Linked DNA regions of Cohaesibacter sp. ES.047. The protein of the gene in region 1 interacts with the protein of each later gene in a pairwise test. Links are inferred from orthologs where the notes say so. Each region holds a gene or a part of one and is shown on either strand. Other genes may lie near its edges.

What was found.
Region 2: the proteins of hflK (region 1) and ftsH interact in binary tests that used the Escherichia coli proteins (3 or more experiments, as listed by UniProt). The link is inferred for Cohaesibacter sp. ES.047 from one-to-one orthologs.

Annotation. Positions count from the first base shown.
Region 1 is NZ_LT907844.1:4,991,231-4,999,026, reverse strand. What follows is about bases 2,569-5,552. They hold hflK (FtsH protease activity modulator HflK), read left to right. Parts: upstream 2,569-3,484; coding sequence 3,485-4,621; downstream 4,622-5,552. Other genes in these bases: hflC (protease modulator HflC), read left to right, coding at 4,624-5,552; CPH65_RS23180 (dihydrofolate reductase), read left to right, coding at 2,663-3,196. Also shown: CPH65_RS23190 (ABC transporter ATP-binding protein), read left to right, coding at 1-15; CPH65_RS23185 (glycoside hydrolase family 3 N-terminal domain-containing protein), read left to right, coding at 40-2,412; more of hflC, read left to right, coding at 5,553-5,622; CPH65_RS23165 (DUF2065 domain-containing protein), read left to right, coding at 5,698-5,883; CPH65_RS23160 (Do family serine endopeptidase), read left to right, coding at 6,049-7,500; CPH65_RS23155 (LysE family translocator), read right to left, coding at 7,537-7,796.
Region 2 is NZ_LT907844.1:1,323,519-1,331,268, forward strand. Bases 2,369-5,306 are described here. They hold ftsH (ATP-dependent zinc metalloprotease FtsH), read left to right. Parts: upstream 2,369-2,846; coding sequence 2,847-4,766; downstream 4,767-5,306. Other genes in these bases: tilS (tRNA lysidine(34) synthetase TilS), read left to right, coding at 2,369-2,663; glmM (phosphoglucosamine mutase), read left to right, coding at 5,115-5,306. Also shown: tol-pal system protein YbgF, read left to right, coding at 260-1,315; more of tilS, read left to right, coding at 1,347-2,368; more of glmM, read left to right, coding at 5,307-6,458; CPH65_RS05935 (DMT family transporter), read right to left, coding at 6,549-7,481. UniProt on the Escherichia coli protein: Acts as a processive, ATP-dependent zinc metallopeptidase for both cytoplasmic and membrane proteins. Plays a role in the quality control of integral membrane proteins.

The DNA of each region.
Region 1 (7,796 bases):
GCCGCGTCACTCTGAAGCGCGCTTTTAAGGAATAAGACAATGACAGAACTCTACAAAGACGCCACTCAAAGCCCCGAAACCCGTGCTGACGATCTGATTTCTCGCATGACACTGGAGGAAAAGATCGGGCAGATGCACGCGGTCTGGCTGTTCCTGAACGAAAATGGCGAACACCAAGTCCGCAGCGATCAATTCACCGGTGAGAGCAACGCCGACACGCTGCGGCAGATGCTGTCGTGCGGGCTGGGTCAGATAACGCGACCGCTCGGCACCCGCAGCATTGATCCCGCCCAAGGGGTTCGGGCCCTCAACGCCTTGCAGAAATTCATGCTCGAAGAGACCCGCCTTGGTATTCCGGTGATGTCGCATGAGGAATGCCTCTCTGGCCTGATGATCAAGGGCGCGACGCTGTTTCCCTCCTCGCTCAACTATGGCGCCACATGGAACCCGGACCTCATCAAAGAGGTGGGCGCGCAAATTGGTGAAGAGGCCCGTATGGTCGGTTGTCATCAGGGGCTCGCTCCGGTGCTTGACGTGGCGCGCGATGCCCGCTGGGGCCGGACCGAAGAAACCTTTGGCGAGGATCCCTATCTGTGCGGGCTGATGGCCACGCAATATGTCAAAGGGCTGCAGGGTGAAGCGCGCGACCTCCTGGCAACGCTGAAGCACTTTGCGGGCCATTCGGCCAGTGAAGGCGGACGCAACCATGCGCCTGTGCATATGGGATGGCGCGAGCTGAGCGACATGTTCCTGTTGCCGTTCGAGATGGCGGTCAAGTTGGGCAATGCAGGCTCGATCATGCCAGCCTATCACGATATCGACAATGAACCCGTGCACGCTTCACACCATCTGATGACCAAGGTTCTGCGCGAGGATTGGGGCTTTGATGGTCTGATCGTAGCCGACTATGTCGGGGTTTCCCTCCTTTACCAGCATCACGGCATCGCTGCCAACGAGGCGGAAGCCGCCGCTCTTTCCTTCAATGCCGGTCTCGATGTCGAATTGCCGGGCGATGATTGTGCCAAAGATCTTGGTGAGGCCGTCAAGCGTGGCCTCATCACGGAAGAGACGGTTGATGCGATCGTTCGGCGGGTGCTGCTCGAAAAATTCCGTATCGGTCTGTTCGAGAAGCCCTATGCCGATGATGCGGCCATCGTGCTGCAGTCGGATCGGTCCGTGGATGTGGCGCGCCAAGTCGCCGAGCAATCCGTCGTCATCCTGTCGAATAACGGCATCTTGCCGCTGTCGAACCTGAAAAACATTGTCGTTATCGGTCCGACGGCTGATGATCCGCTGGCCCTTCTGGGGGACTATAGTTTCCCTGTCCATCTCATTCAGAATAACGAGGCGGAGGAAGTTGCCAACGTGGTGACGCCACTTGCTGGCCTTAAGCAGAAGCTTGGCGATTCAACTTCGATCACCTATGCGCGCGGGTGCAATATTCTGGACGAGCGCAAGGCAGGGGCTCCGGTCTTTCCCGGTGACGTGGATGACAGCTCAAGCCTTGAACAGGCCTCTTCGTTGTCGATGCGTCTCGACATGATCCCAGAGGCTGTGGCGGCAGCTAAGGCGGCCGATGCCGCCATCGTCTGTGTGGGCGATTTGTCCGGCATTTTCCAGACCGGCACGGTGGGCGAGGGGTCGGATGTTGATTCCCTGCGGCTCCCCGGCGTCCAGCAGGAGCTTTTGGAAGCCGTTGTTGCAACGGGCAAGCCTGTGATCGTCGTGCTTTCAAGCGGTCGCCCTTACAATCTGGGTGGCCTTGAAGACAAACTGGCCGCGCAGGTCATGACCTTCTTTGCGGGGCAACAAGGGGGCTCGGCTCTGGCCGACGTTCTCACCGGTGCGGTAGAACCCTCTGGCCGCCTGACCTTGTCGATCCCGAAAAGTGCTGGTGCTGCACCTTATTTCTACAATCACAACTTCAAGAGTTCGGGCACGCCGATTGCTCGGCATTTCGGATCTCTTTATCCGTTTGGTCATGGCCTCGGATACACGGAGTTTGCCTATTCCGATGTTGCCTTGGCTGAAGAAGAGGTTGACTGCCAGACTGGCGAGGTTCGATTGTCGTTCACGGTGAGCAATAAGGGCGACCGCGCTGGCGTTGCCGTGCCGCAGCTTTATGTGCGCGATGAACTGGCCAGTGTCGTCCGTCCTGTCAAGGAGCTGAAAGCCTTCGCGCGGGTGCCGCTCGAGGTTGGTCAGAGCCGCAAGGTCACATTCGTCGTGCCGACCGATATGCTGAACTTCACCGGAGCCGAAGGGCACCGGATCGTCGAGCCAGGACATTTCTCCCTGATGGTTGGTGCCTCCAGTGCGGATATCCAGCTGCAGACCCGCGTCACACTGAAGGGGGATGTGCACAAGCTTGGCAAGACTTGGCGCATGCTCAGTGATGCAACGGTCGAATAGCAACGTTTGCTAGAGCCACCTGCCGCAAGGCCGCTTGTCGGTCTTGCGGCTTTTTTGGTTTTGATGGTCGTGAATGATGGCATCTTCTTAAAACTGACCTGCGACTGTCTGATGACGTGATCATTTTTCTTATTCTGCTGCTGTTGCTGCGGGTGACGTATCTAAAGATTGATGATACCAAGCCGGGTGTTTTCTCGAAGCATGATCTGCGTCCCTGCCCAAAGGGATCAAACGCAGGATGAAGGGCGATATGACAACAAGTGGCGAGCCAAAGCTGGTGTTTCATTATGCGGTCGCTGACAATGGCGTAATTGGCATGAACAATGCCATGCCGTGGCATGTCTCGACCGACCTCAGGCGGTTCAAAGAGATGACGATGGGCAAGCCGCTCGTGATGGGGCGGCGGACCTATCAGTCCATCGGGCGGCCTTTGCCGGGCCGTGCCAATATCGTTGTTACCCGCGATGAGGCCTTCAATCCGGAGGGCGTGATCGTTGTCGCGTCGCTCGAGGCTGCGCTTGACGTGGCACGCGCGCGTGCTCTGGCGGATCAGGTGGATGAAATCGCCGTGATCGGTGGCGGCACGATCTACAATGCCCTATGGGATCAGGCGGATCGCCTCTATGTCACCCATATACACGCGGCGCCTGAAGGCGACACGTTTCTTCCTGCAATTGATCCGGCCATGTGGTACACAGTCAGCAGTGAGGCTGATGTTCAGGGAGAACAGGACAGCGCGCCGATGTCTTTTGCTGTTTACGAGCGGATCGAAACACAAGGCTGATCTGACGCTCTGGCGAGCGTAGGCCTTTGCATCTCATCAGACAGAGGTTCGGTGCTTAAAGTGCGACGATCTGTACGCACCAACCAGCTTTTCGCGTCAAAAGCGGAATAGAGCGGGGAAATGGGCAGTTAAGTCTTGATTTTAGGCGATACCCTTCCCACCTTGTCACGAAAGTCGACTTTGCAAGTTGGACTGACAATTCCATATCTCAAGCATGACTTGTTAAAGGTCATGTCACGATTTATGGGCTAAGGACAGCTCAACGGGTTCTGAACATAAGGAAAAAGTATGCCTTGGAGCAATCAGAATGGTGGCGGTAGCGGTGGCCCTTGGGGCAGCGGTGGCGGTGGCAAAAATGGTGGTCCCTGGGGGCAAGGCCCTCAAAATCAGGGACCAAAGCCACCCGATCTGGAGGAAATGATCCGCAAAGGCCAAGAACGTCTCAAGCAAGTCTTCCCTGGTGGGGGCGGTTCGGGCGGTGGATCGCTCGGTGTCAAGGGTGTCGGCCTTCTTGCCGGTGCGGCTCTTGTCATCTGGATGGCCACTGGCTTTTACACCATTAAAGAAGGTGAACTGGGGGTCGAGTTGATCCTTGGCGAGCCGATGGCTGTGTCCACCTCCGGTCTGAACTACAACCTGCCTTATCCGATTGGACGCACTGAGACGGTCAACGTCGACCAGATCCGTGACGTCACCATCGGGGTGCGGGAATTCAATACCCAGCGCGGTTCGGTTCGGTCGCAGGATGTCCCGGAAGAAAGTTTGATGCTGACCGGTGATGAAAACATCATTGATGTCGACTTCAAGGTTCAATGGAACATCAAGGATCCTGAACAATATCTGTTCAATGTCGACAGTCCTGAAATTGCCGTCAAGCAGGTCGCTGAATCCGCCATGCGCGAAGTGGTTGGTCGCAACACCATGGACGAAATCCAGACCGGTGACCGTGTTGCGCGCCAGGTTGCCGCACGTGATCTGACGCAGCATATGCTCGACAAATACAAGGCCGGTATCCGGATCATTCAGGTCCAGCTGCAGGGTGTTGAACCGCCAGTGCAGGTGATTGATGCCTTCCGCGATGTGCAGGCCGCCAAGGCGGACAACGTTCGCATGCAGAACGAAGCTCAAGCCTATGCCAACAAGGTCGTGCCTGAAGCCGAAGGTCAGGCTGCCCAGATTCTGGAAGCTGCCAATGCTTATCGCGAGCAGACCGTTGCAGAAGCCCGTGGTCAGGCCGATCGCTTCAGCAAGGTTCTGAGCGAATATGAAAAGGCGCCTGAAATTACCCGCAAGCGCCTCTATCTCGAAACCATGGAAAAGGTTATGGGCCAGTCCGAAAAAATTATTATGGACAGCAATGGAGAGGGCAGCGGTGTTGTTCCTTATCTGCCGCTCAATGAACTGACCAAGAAAGCGGGGAACTGATCATGTCTGCAAAAGGAATTTTCGCACTGGTCGCCGCAGCCTTCGTCGCGGTTCTGCTTTATGGATCGATTTATGTGGTCTATCCGAGTGAGCAGGCTATCGTCACCCAGTTTGGCCGAATTGAACGGGCAACGCGTGATGCCGGGTTCTATTTCAAGGTTCCCTTCATCCAGAGCGTTGAATATCTCGACAAGCGTGCGCGCTATCTCGAGCAGTCCGAACGTGAGGTCATTGCATCGGACAAGAAACGCCTGATCATTGACTCCTTCGTGCGCTACCGGATCGTTGATCCGCTCGTTTTCAAACGTCAGGCCAAATTCCTGTCGAACTTCGAGAACCAGTTGAACGGCTTCATGGGATCGTCTCTTCGTGACGTGGTGGCCGATTTCGGTTTCCGCGAGATCGTGCGAGACAAGCGTGATGAGCTGGTTGAACTGATCCGCAAGAGTGTGAATGAAAAGACCATGCGGCTTGGTGTCGAAGTCGTTGACTATCGCATTCGTCGCGCCGATCTGCCGGAAGAAAACTCCGCTGCTGTCTATCGCCAGATGCAGACGGAACGTCAGCAGGAAGCCAACGGTATTCGCGCCGACGGTGAGAAGCTGGCCCAGCAGATCCGCTCGGTTGCTGATCGTAATGCGACCGTGATCGTCGCAAACGCTCGCCGTGATTCAGAAATCACGCGTGGTGAGGGGGATGCCCAGCGGAACAACATTTTCGCGCAAGCCTACGGCAAAAACCCGTCCTTCTTCGAGTTCTACCGCTCGATGCAGGCCTACGAGCGCAGTCTGGCCAACGGGGATACCCGTCTGGTACTGAGCCCGACGGGCGAGTTCTTCGGCTACTTCTCCGGTGCAGACGATCCGAACCCGGGAGCGGTACCTGCTGCCACGGGTCCGATTTCCGATCCGTCGGTTGAAGATGCTTCGGCACCAGCGAGAGTGGAAATTCCGGAAACAGTGGCTCCGGCCAATCCGGATGAGCCTGTTGCGGCTGAATAAATAGACAATCCCCGAGCCAAAACCGGCTCGGGGATTTTCGCATTCGCGTCTCTTTTCCAAGATCCTGAGGATTTCATGTCGGATTTCATCGCTGCATTCGGGCTGGTGCTGGTCATTGAAGGGCTGCTTTACGCCGTAGCTCCCGACAGCATGAAGCACATGATGCAACAGGTGATGGAGATGCCGGGCAATGCCTTGCGGATTGGTGGAGTGGTTGCGATGATTGCCGGGGTTTTTGTTGTCTGGCTGGCGCGCGGCTGACACCAAACCTCATGACAGATCCAGAAACTGCCATGCTTCTTTGTCACACAATGCAAAGAGGCTTTTTTTATGCTTAAAGGGCGCGATAAGATGCGCCCAAGAGTCGGAGTGGATGTGTGCCCGATGATGGCATGCTGAATTGTGGAAGGAACGCCCGCCATGTTGATGCGATCCAAAGTGATATGTTTTGCATTTGCCTTTTTGATGGGCGGCTTTCTTGCCGTTTCTGGCGGTCCTGCTGCCGCGCACGAGACCGAGCATGGCCCCAGAAGCGTTGCCGATCTGGCCGAGCGCTTGATGCCAGCGGTGGTGAATATCTCAACCCGCTCGCTCGTCGAGGCCAAAGGGCGCATTCCCATCCCGAAAGTGCCTGAGGGTTCGCCCTTTGAGGAGTTTTTCGAGGATTTCTTCGACAAGAACCAACCTTCAGGCGAGCGACAGAGGGCCGTTCAGTCGCTGGGGTCCGGCTTCGTCGTGGATGCTTCCGGCCTGATCGTGACCAACAACCATGTGATTTCCGGGGCTGACCGCATCACCGCCACCTTTGCCGATGGCATGGAGCTTGATGCCGAGGTTGTCGGACGCGACACCAAAACCGATCTGGCTTTGCTCAAGGTCGAGGCTGCCGAACCGCTCACCACGGTGGATTTTGCCACGGAAAAAGAGGTGCGGGTTGGGGATTGGGTGATGGCGATTGGCAATCCGTTCGGTCTTGGCGGGTCGGTTTCCATCGGAATCGTCTCTGCGCGCAACCGCGATATCAACACCGGACCCTATGACAGCTTCATACAGACCGATGCATCGATCAACCGGGGCAATTCGGGCGGGCCTCTGTTTGACATGCATGGCAATGTGGTCGGCGTGAACACGGCCATCATCTCACAGAGCGGTGCCTCCATCGGGCTCGGGTTTGCCATTCCTTCCAGCATTGCTGGCAAGGTTGTTGATCAACTGCAAACCTATGGCGAGACGCGGCGCGGCTGGCTCGGCATTCGCATTCAGCAGATTTCCGATGATTTGGCAGAAGGGCTTGGTCTTGGCGAGGCCAGTGGTGTTCTGGTCTCGTGGGTGAACGAGGACGGACCGGCTGAAGTCGCAGGGCTGAAGCCCGGAGATGTGATCGTTGGTTACAATGGTCAGGCGATCAAGGAAGTGCGTGATCTGACCCGTTCAGTTGCCGATACAGCGGTCGGCGAGACCGCCAAGGTCGAGATCCTGCGCAAGGGCGAGGCGATGGAAATCTTAGTTGTGGTGGGGCATCTGGAGACGAGTGAGATCGATTTGCCCACCAGCTCGGATTCCCAACAGAAGGAGCTGCCGGAGCTTTTCGGAATGCACATTACGAAGCTGACACCAGCGGAGCGCAAGAAACACAATCTGGGTGACAGTGTCGAAGGTGTGGTCATTCATGCTGTCCGGCCCGGCAGTTCTGCCGATGCGCGCGGCATCAAGGAGGGGATGGTCATCGTGGAGATGGACCAGACAATTGTCTCGACACCTCAGGACCTTATAGACAAGCTTGACTTGAAGCGGGAGCAGGGCAAGAAGACCGTGGTGTTCCTCATGGCGACGCCGGATGGTGGAGAATTCACCTTCGTACCGATGAAGATTGAATAGGCGCCCTCAAGCCAGAGGGTGAGTGCGCCCTTGGTGTTAGCTGTCGGCAAGCCCCAGAACCACCGGCAGCATCGACAGCACAAGCAACGTGGCCATGATCAGGTTGAACAGGAAGAAGGATCGCCTGCTGTGAAGCAGTCTGCGCATCTGTTGGCCCAGAATAACCCACAAGCCGCATGAAGGCAGATTGACCAGCGCAAAAATCAACCCTGCAAGGGCGATTGCGATATAGGTCTGTTCCTGAATGTAGGCGGTTGTTGTCGTGATCGCCATGGCAATGGCCTTGGGGTTGACCC
Region 2 (7,750 bases), 3.7 Mb from region 1 along the record:
TGTGATCGTTTGATCGCGGCCATCAATGCCATTCGGCCATTTGCCGGCTCCGAAGGTTTTCGGGGCCGGTTTTTTGTTGCCGGTCCGCACAATGGTGGTGATCTACCCACAGTCTTGGCAGGGCGTTGGCGTGACTGCTTCATAATTTTGCCGCGAAATACGCGCAAAAGGCTTACGCTGCGTGAAGAATCCGCTAAGCTGCGGTTGCTGACAATCACAGATTGTTGCATTACCAAAAGATGATAATGAGAGGATTTCCATGATCAGATTTTTGTTCGCCATGCTTGCCGTCGCGTGGTGCGCAGGGGGAGCCGCCTTGGCGTCCAGTCCTGAATCGCTTGACGGGCTGGCAGAGCGCATCAATGTTCTGGAATATCAGGCAAGGGAGAGCGGTGTTCCACTGCCGCCGATGCCTATTCCGGATCAAGGTGCCGTTCAGGGCAAGCGTATTCAGGTCGCTCAATCTGCTGCCAATCTGGCTGTCAGGGTTGACCGGCTAGAAACCCAGATGCGTCAATATACCGGACAGATGGAAGAAATGAACTTCCGCATCCGGCAGCTGCAGGAGCAGCTGAAGCGCTTTCAGGAAGACAGCGAGTTCCGCTTTCAGGATCTCGAGAAGGGTAAGGGCCGTCGCAAGAGTTCGAGCAACACGCTGAACCAGCCAGCGGCGCCATCAAGCCAGCAGACCTTCGAACAGTTGGGGACCCCGCCGCAAACGCTGGGGAACCTGTCTCAACAGCGGGCACCGGACAACAATCTGGCCGAAAACTCCATCATCGGCCAACAGCCAGCCTCGCCGCAGTTCAACAACGGCCAGCAGCCTTCTTCTGGCCCGATCGATCTTTCTGCGATGCTGGGCGGCAATGTGTCCGGGCCATCTTCCCAGACCAATCCTGCGGCGCCCGCAATCCAGAACAGCTCGCTCACGGGGGATCCCGCGACCGATTATGATGTTGCCTATGGCTTCATCCTGCGTGGTGACTATCCTGCGGGTGAGGCGGCGTTTCGCCAGTTCGCTCAGGCCTATCCCAATGATGAGCTCGCCGCCAACGCCAATTACTGGATCGGTGAAAGCCGGTTCCAACAAGGGGATTACCGCGGTGCGATCGAGGTTTTCCTTGATGCCTATTCCCAGTTTCCCCAGTCCCAGAAAGCGCCTGACATGTTGCTCAGGACCGGCATGTCCCTGCATCAGATCAATGAGCGTGATGCTGCCTGCGCAACCTATGAAGAATTGCTGAGCAAGTTTCCCAACGCCTCGTCCGGCGTCAGACAAAAAGTTCGCGCCGAGATGCAAAGTGCCAAATGCTGAAACCTCGCAAGGGGCGGCTGCGCCTCTTGAAATGGATGAAATTGACGCCGTCCTTGCTCCGTTGCGTCAGTATGATCGCCTTTTGCTGGCGGTATCCGGTGGAGCAGACTCCCTCGCCTTGATGATTTTCTGCGCCGAGTGGCGGACCCGATGCGATGCGGCCCCTGAGATTATGGTAGCCAGCGTTGATCATGGGCTGCGCGCCGATTCTGCGAAAGAATGCGCCTATGTCGCTGATCTTGCGCGTACCTATGGTTTGGCGCACAGCACGCTTTCATGGCTGGAGCGCCCTGTGGGGGCGAGCCTTCAGGCACAGGCGCGGGATGCGCGCTATCGATTGCTTGCCGCGCATGCGGATGAGCGCGACTGTTCCGCGATCGTCCTTGCGCATCATCTGAACGATCAGGCGGAAACCGTGATCATGCGTCTGATGCGCGGGAGCGGCGTGACGGGACTTGGTGCTATTCACGCGGTTCAACCCTTTGGTGATCTCAAACTGCTGCGCCCTTTGCTTGATGTGCCGAAGGCCCGATTGATGGCAAGCCTTGTTGCGCGCGGTGCGGAATGGATCGAAGACCCGAGCAATCAAAGCCCCGATTACCTGCGTGTTCGGGTGCGCGGCCTGATGCCGCAGTTGGCCCAGGAGGGCTGTGATGCGGCGCGCCTCGCTGCGACCGCCCGGCGCATGCAAAGGGCGGATGATGCGCTGAACGGCCTTGCTGATGACGCCTTTCATGCCCTGCTGCGACGCGAGCCCGGCCGGGCCCTGTCTTTTGACCCTGAGGCCTATGCGAAGCTTCATGAAGAGGTTCGGCTTCGCCTCGGCCGCTTGATGCTTTGCGAAGTGGCGGGCCTTGGCTATCCGCCGCGCGAGGAGCGTCTGATTTCTCTTGATCGCAGCTTGTGTGACCTCGCCCAAGCAGGTGCCGGGGGTGGTGCCTTTCAAAAGAGAACAATGGGCGGCTGCTGTTTTGATTGGGTGAAGGGGCGAGTGTGGGTCTATCGTGAGCCGGGGCGCGCGCCGAAGACCGAGCCGATTGTGGATAACGCGGTCACTGATTGGCAGGGACTTTACGATATAAAGCTATTGCAAGATGCATCCGAGCATGCGGGCGATGCGTATATCAGAATGCTAGGGGCCGATGGCCGGAGTCTTCTGTTGCAGGATGGTCTCATTTTTTCTGCTGATCGTGCAGAAGGGGAGGCGCCACCGCTTGCGCTGATCGAAGCCCTGCCCGCGATCTGGTGGAGTGGAGCACCTCGTTTCGTGGTCGATTGGCCAGAAGTGGGCCGAATGAACAGAGTAGGGGTTGATTTTAAGGAAAAAAACACGAAATTCATGGACTAGAAGACCATAAATTAAACCATGGGTCTAAATTTGGGTAAGAAAGCGCATTCCTTGCCTTGGCAACGCCGACTTGACTCCCTAAATTCAGAAGAACTCGAAAATTTGCCGATTTATGTCATCGCGCTGGGAGGAATTTCCAAAGCATGATAATCGGTGTCCCCCGCGGGAACCAAGGGATTACATATGAACGCCAATTTCCGTAGCCTGGCTTTGTGGGTCATCATTGGCCTGTTGCTGGTCGCCCTCTTTCAGCTCTTTCAGAGCCCAACCCAGCAATCGAATTCTCAGGAAGTTCCGTTCTCGCAGTTCGTGAACGATGTTGAGCAGGGACGTGTGAAAGAAGTGACCATTACCGGTCAGCAAGTGACCGGGCAGATGTCCGACAACAGCAGCTTCCAGACCTACCTGCCGCAGAACGACACCACGCTCATTCCGACCTTAAGGAAAAACGGGGTAGCGATCACCGCCAAGCCGCCGACAGAGAGCTTCTCTTTGCTCAATGCGCTGATTTCCTGGTTCCCGATGATCCTCATTCTGGCTGTCTGGATCTTTTTCATGCGCCAGATGCAGGGCGGTGGTAAAGCCATGGGCTTTGGCAAGTCCAAGGCCAAGTTGCTGACCGAAGCACAGGGGCGCATCGTCTTTGACGACGTGGCTGGTGTGGATGAAGCCAAGGAAGATCTGCAGGAAATTGTTGAATTCTTGCGCGATCCGCAAAAATTCCAACGCCTTGGTGGACGCATTCCGCGCGGGGTGCTGCTCGTCGGCCCTCCGGGTACCGGTAAAACCCTTTTGGGTAAAGCGGTCGCTGGGGAGGCCAATGTGCCCTTCTTCTCGATTTCCGGTTCGGACTTCGTTGAAATGTTCGTTGGTGTCGGCGCGTCCCGTGTGCGCGATATGTTCGAGCAGGCCAAGAAGAACGCGCCTTGCATCATCTTCATCGATGAGATTGATGCGGTGGGTCGTCATCGTGGTGCCGGTCTTGGTGGCGGCAATGACGAACGCGAACAGACGCTCAACCAGTTGCTCGTTGAAATGGATGGTTTCGAGGCCAATGAGGGCGTGATCCTTGTTGCCGCGACCAACCGTCCTGACGTGCTCGACCCTGCCTTGATGCGTCCGGGCCGTTTTGACCGCCAGATCGTGGTGCCCAATCCCGATATCACCGGTCGCGAAAAAATCCTCAAGGTCCATATGCGCAATGTGCCGTTGGCTCCGGATGTGGATCTCAAGACCCTTGCTCGCGGAACGCCCGGCTTCTCAGGTGCTGACCTGATGAACCTTGTCAACGAGGCTGCCCTGTTGGCTGCGCGTCGTGACCGCCGTCTGGTTTCCATGTCCGAATTCGAGGATGCCAAGGACAAGGTCATGATGGGTGCGGAACGCCGTACGCTGGTGATGAGCGAGGAAGAGAAGAAACTCACTGCTTATCACGAAGCCGGCCATGCGCTCGTTGCACTGCATATGCCTGCCTCTGATCCGATCCACAAGGCGACGATCATTCCGCGCGGTCGCGCGCTTGGTATGGTGATGCGGTTGCCAGAAAAAGATCAGGTCTCCCTCACGCGTGCAAAATGTTATGCCGACCTCGCTGTTGCCATGGGCGGGCGTGTCGCCGAGGAAATGATCTTCGGTTACGAAAAGGTCACCTCGGGTGCGTCTGGTGATATTCAGATGGCAACGCGCCTGTCACATGCCATGGCCACCCAGTATGGCATGTCCGATGAGCTGGGTCCTTTGCTCTATTCGGAAAATGAAGAAGAGGTCTTCCTTGGTCATTCCGTGGCGCGCCAGCAGAATGTTTCGGATGAAACCCAGAAACTCGTCGACAGCGAAGTGAAGCGATTTGTCGAAGAAGGTTATCAGAAGGCCAAGCAGATTTTGGGTGATAAGAAGGATGAACTGATCTCCATTGCTGAAGGGTTGCTTGAATATGAAACCCTGAGCGGACAGGAAATCCGGGATCTGCTCGATGGCAAGCCTCCCGTGCGTGACGATGACGATGGTCCGATCACGACCAAGGGCTCTGCTGTTCCCTCCACCGGCGCCGTCAAGAAGGGTGGTGAACCCGATGGCGGCATGGAGCCGCAGCCACAAGGCTGATGGCCGTGTATCGTTCCAAGATTTTGAAAAGCGCCCCAACCGGGGCGCTTTTTGTTTGTTTGGCTTTTGTTGGTGAGATTCCCTTGCAATGCAGCGGTGTTTGAGCAAGAAGGCCTTGTAACAAGCGGCAACAATGTTTGACCGCCCGTGCGGAGAAAGTTGGCCCAAATCCGAGCAAATCAATATAGAGAGATAACGAAGCGTATTTACTTCGATTTAGAAGCTTTGTTCTAAAACGGGGTAAGACGGAATCGATTGCGGGCCGGTAAATCGGGAGCATCGAAGCGGATAAACTGTTCGCTGCGTTGGGTGCTCCGGGCGTGGCCCTTGAAAGGTTGAATGGGATTGATGGGAAAGTATTTCGGAACAGACGGGATTAGAGGGCACGCGAACCGGTTCCCGATGACTGCGGAAATCGCGATGAAAGTGGGTATGGCGACGGGCAAGATCTTCCGGCGCGGCGACTTTCGGCATCGTGTGGTGATCGGCAAGGATACGCGTCTGTCCGGTTACATGCTTGAACCGGCTCTGACTGCCGGGTTCACGGCGATGGGAATGGATGTCTTTCTGCTTGGTCCGGTGCCAACGCCCGGCGTTGCGATGCTGACCCGGTCCTTACGCGCCGATCTGGGTGTCATGATCTCGGCTTCGCACAATCCTTATCAGGACAATGGCATCAAGCTGTTCGGCCCCGACGGCTACAAGCTGTCCGACCAGATCGAAGCGGAAATCGAAGAGCTGCTCGAAACGGATATGAACCAATATCTGACGCGGCCTGACCGGCTGGGACGTGCCAAGCGGATCGAAGGCGTGCATGACCGCTACATCGAATTTGCCAAGCGCACACTACCGCGCTCCCTGTCGCTTGACGGGTTGCGCGTCGTGATCGATTGCGCCAACGGGGCGGCCTATCGGGTGGCGCCCGATGCGCTGTGGGAGCTGGGCGCCGAGGTCATCAAGATCGGTGTCGAGCCTGATGGCTTCAACATCAATGACAATTGCGGTTCCACCTCGGTCGGAACGCTGGTCTCCAAGGTTCGTGAAGTGCGGGCCGACATCGGTATTGCGCTTGACGGTGACGCCGATCGCGTGATCATCGTTGATGAGAAAGGCAAAGTGGTTGATGGCGATCAGTTGATGGCGGTTGTCGCCGAGCGCTGGTCCAAGGACAACCGCCTGACCGCTCCGGGCATTGTTGCGACGGTGATGTCCAACCTCGGGTTGGAGCGCTTCCTCAATGGCATGAAGCTGTCTCTAGTGCGCACCAAGGTGGGCGACCGCCATGTGGTGGAGCATATGCGCGCGCACAATTACAACGTTGGCGGCGAGCAGTCGGGCCATCTGGTTCTTAGTGATTACTGCACCACCGGGGACGGGTTGATCTCGGCTCTTCAGATTCTGGCAGTGGTTGCCAAGCTCGGCAAGCCCGTCAGCGAGGTGTGCAACCGGTTCGAGCCAGTGCCGCAACTTCTCAAGAATGTCCGTTTCAGCGAAGGAGAACCGCTTGAAGCGGAGAATGTGAAAAAGGCCATTGAGGCAGGCGAAAAGAAATTCGGCGAGAATGGCCGCATCGTCATTCGTGCCTCTGGCACCGAGCCACTCATTCGCGTTATGGCGGAGGGCGATTCCCCGGATATGGTGCGCGACGTTGTTGATGATATCTGTGAAGAGGTCCGCAAGGCGACGCTTTGATCGCTCGCGCACCGACTTCAATGCTCAGAGGGCCGCTCGTTTTCGGGTGGCCCTTTTTTGTCAGGTTGAAATTGTTGAAGCGGGTCTGTTTCAGAGCAGATTTTTTCTCATGGGCAGCGGGAGCTTGCGTTCGCTGATGGCGATGCCGAGCATGATCACCGCAAAGCCAATCCAGGCCGACGGCGACAGGGTCTCACCCAGAAGGGTTATGCCGCCAAGCGCGGTGAAAACGGGAATGAGATAGTTGCTTGTGGCCACAAATCCCGCGGTGGTCTGAGAGAGCAGGGTGAACAGGACCAGGGTTGCAAAGGCGGTTGGCACAAGGCCGAGATAGAGCAGGATCGACCATTTGGCGATGCTTGCCTCGACCGCAAAACCATTCGGCTCGAGACCCAAGGCCGCGATGATCAGCAATGTGGCTGCGGTTGTCACCACGGCGGTCGCCTTGTCGATATTGTCGGCGGGCGGCATTCTTCGTGTTGAGACACTGTTGAGGGCATAGCAGAAGCTGGCAATGAAGATGGCAATCTGGCCGATTACTTCTGCTTTGCTCGTTGCTGACAGGCTCGACAAGTCAGGCTTGATGATCAGAACCACACCAACGAACCCGATCAGGAACCCGACTGCCTTGGACCTGGTGAGCTTCTCGTCGGACAGCAATAGGTGTGCCATCAGCATGACCGACAGGGGGACTGTTCCCATCAGGATCCCGGCGATTGCGGAACTGGTGAACTGGGTGCCCCAGGCAATGAGCAGGAAGGGAACCGCAGAGCTCATGAGGGCGAGCCAGACCACCCAGGGTGCATGATGCCAGCCAAGGCTCCATGGTTTCCTCAGGATCGCAAAACGATAAAACAGCAAGGCGATGGCACCGGTGCTCAGGCGTCCAGCCGTTACCCAGAGCGGTGAGATGTCGGAAACGGCCACGCGGGTGAGGATGATCGCTGACCCCCAACAGAAGACAAGGATAGCCAACATGAGCCAATGGCGCAGAGACGGCAACTGCGGGGTGCTTGAAAACATGATGGAAGGGCCTTGAGTGTGGGGCTTGGTTGGGCTGTGGATTTCCGCAACCGGAAGGGGGCGAGACTAGTCAATCCGGAGCGAAAGATCAATCTATGCTTCATAGCGGGGCTGATTTCTGGACAGGATTTGACAGATGGTCGGTGACGATGATCGCCGCAAGCATTTGATGACGTGTATGTTCTCGTGCATTGGCAAGAGAGTTTGATTGCGCGTAAGGGTTGGTAACGAATTGTTAAGAATAAAATTTGCAAATTGCAATGATTTAT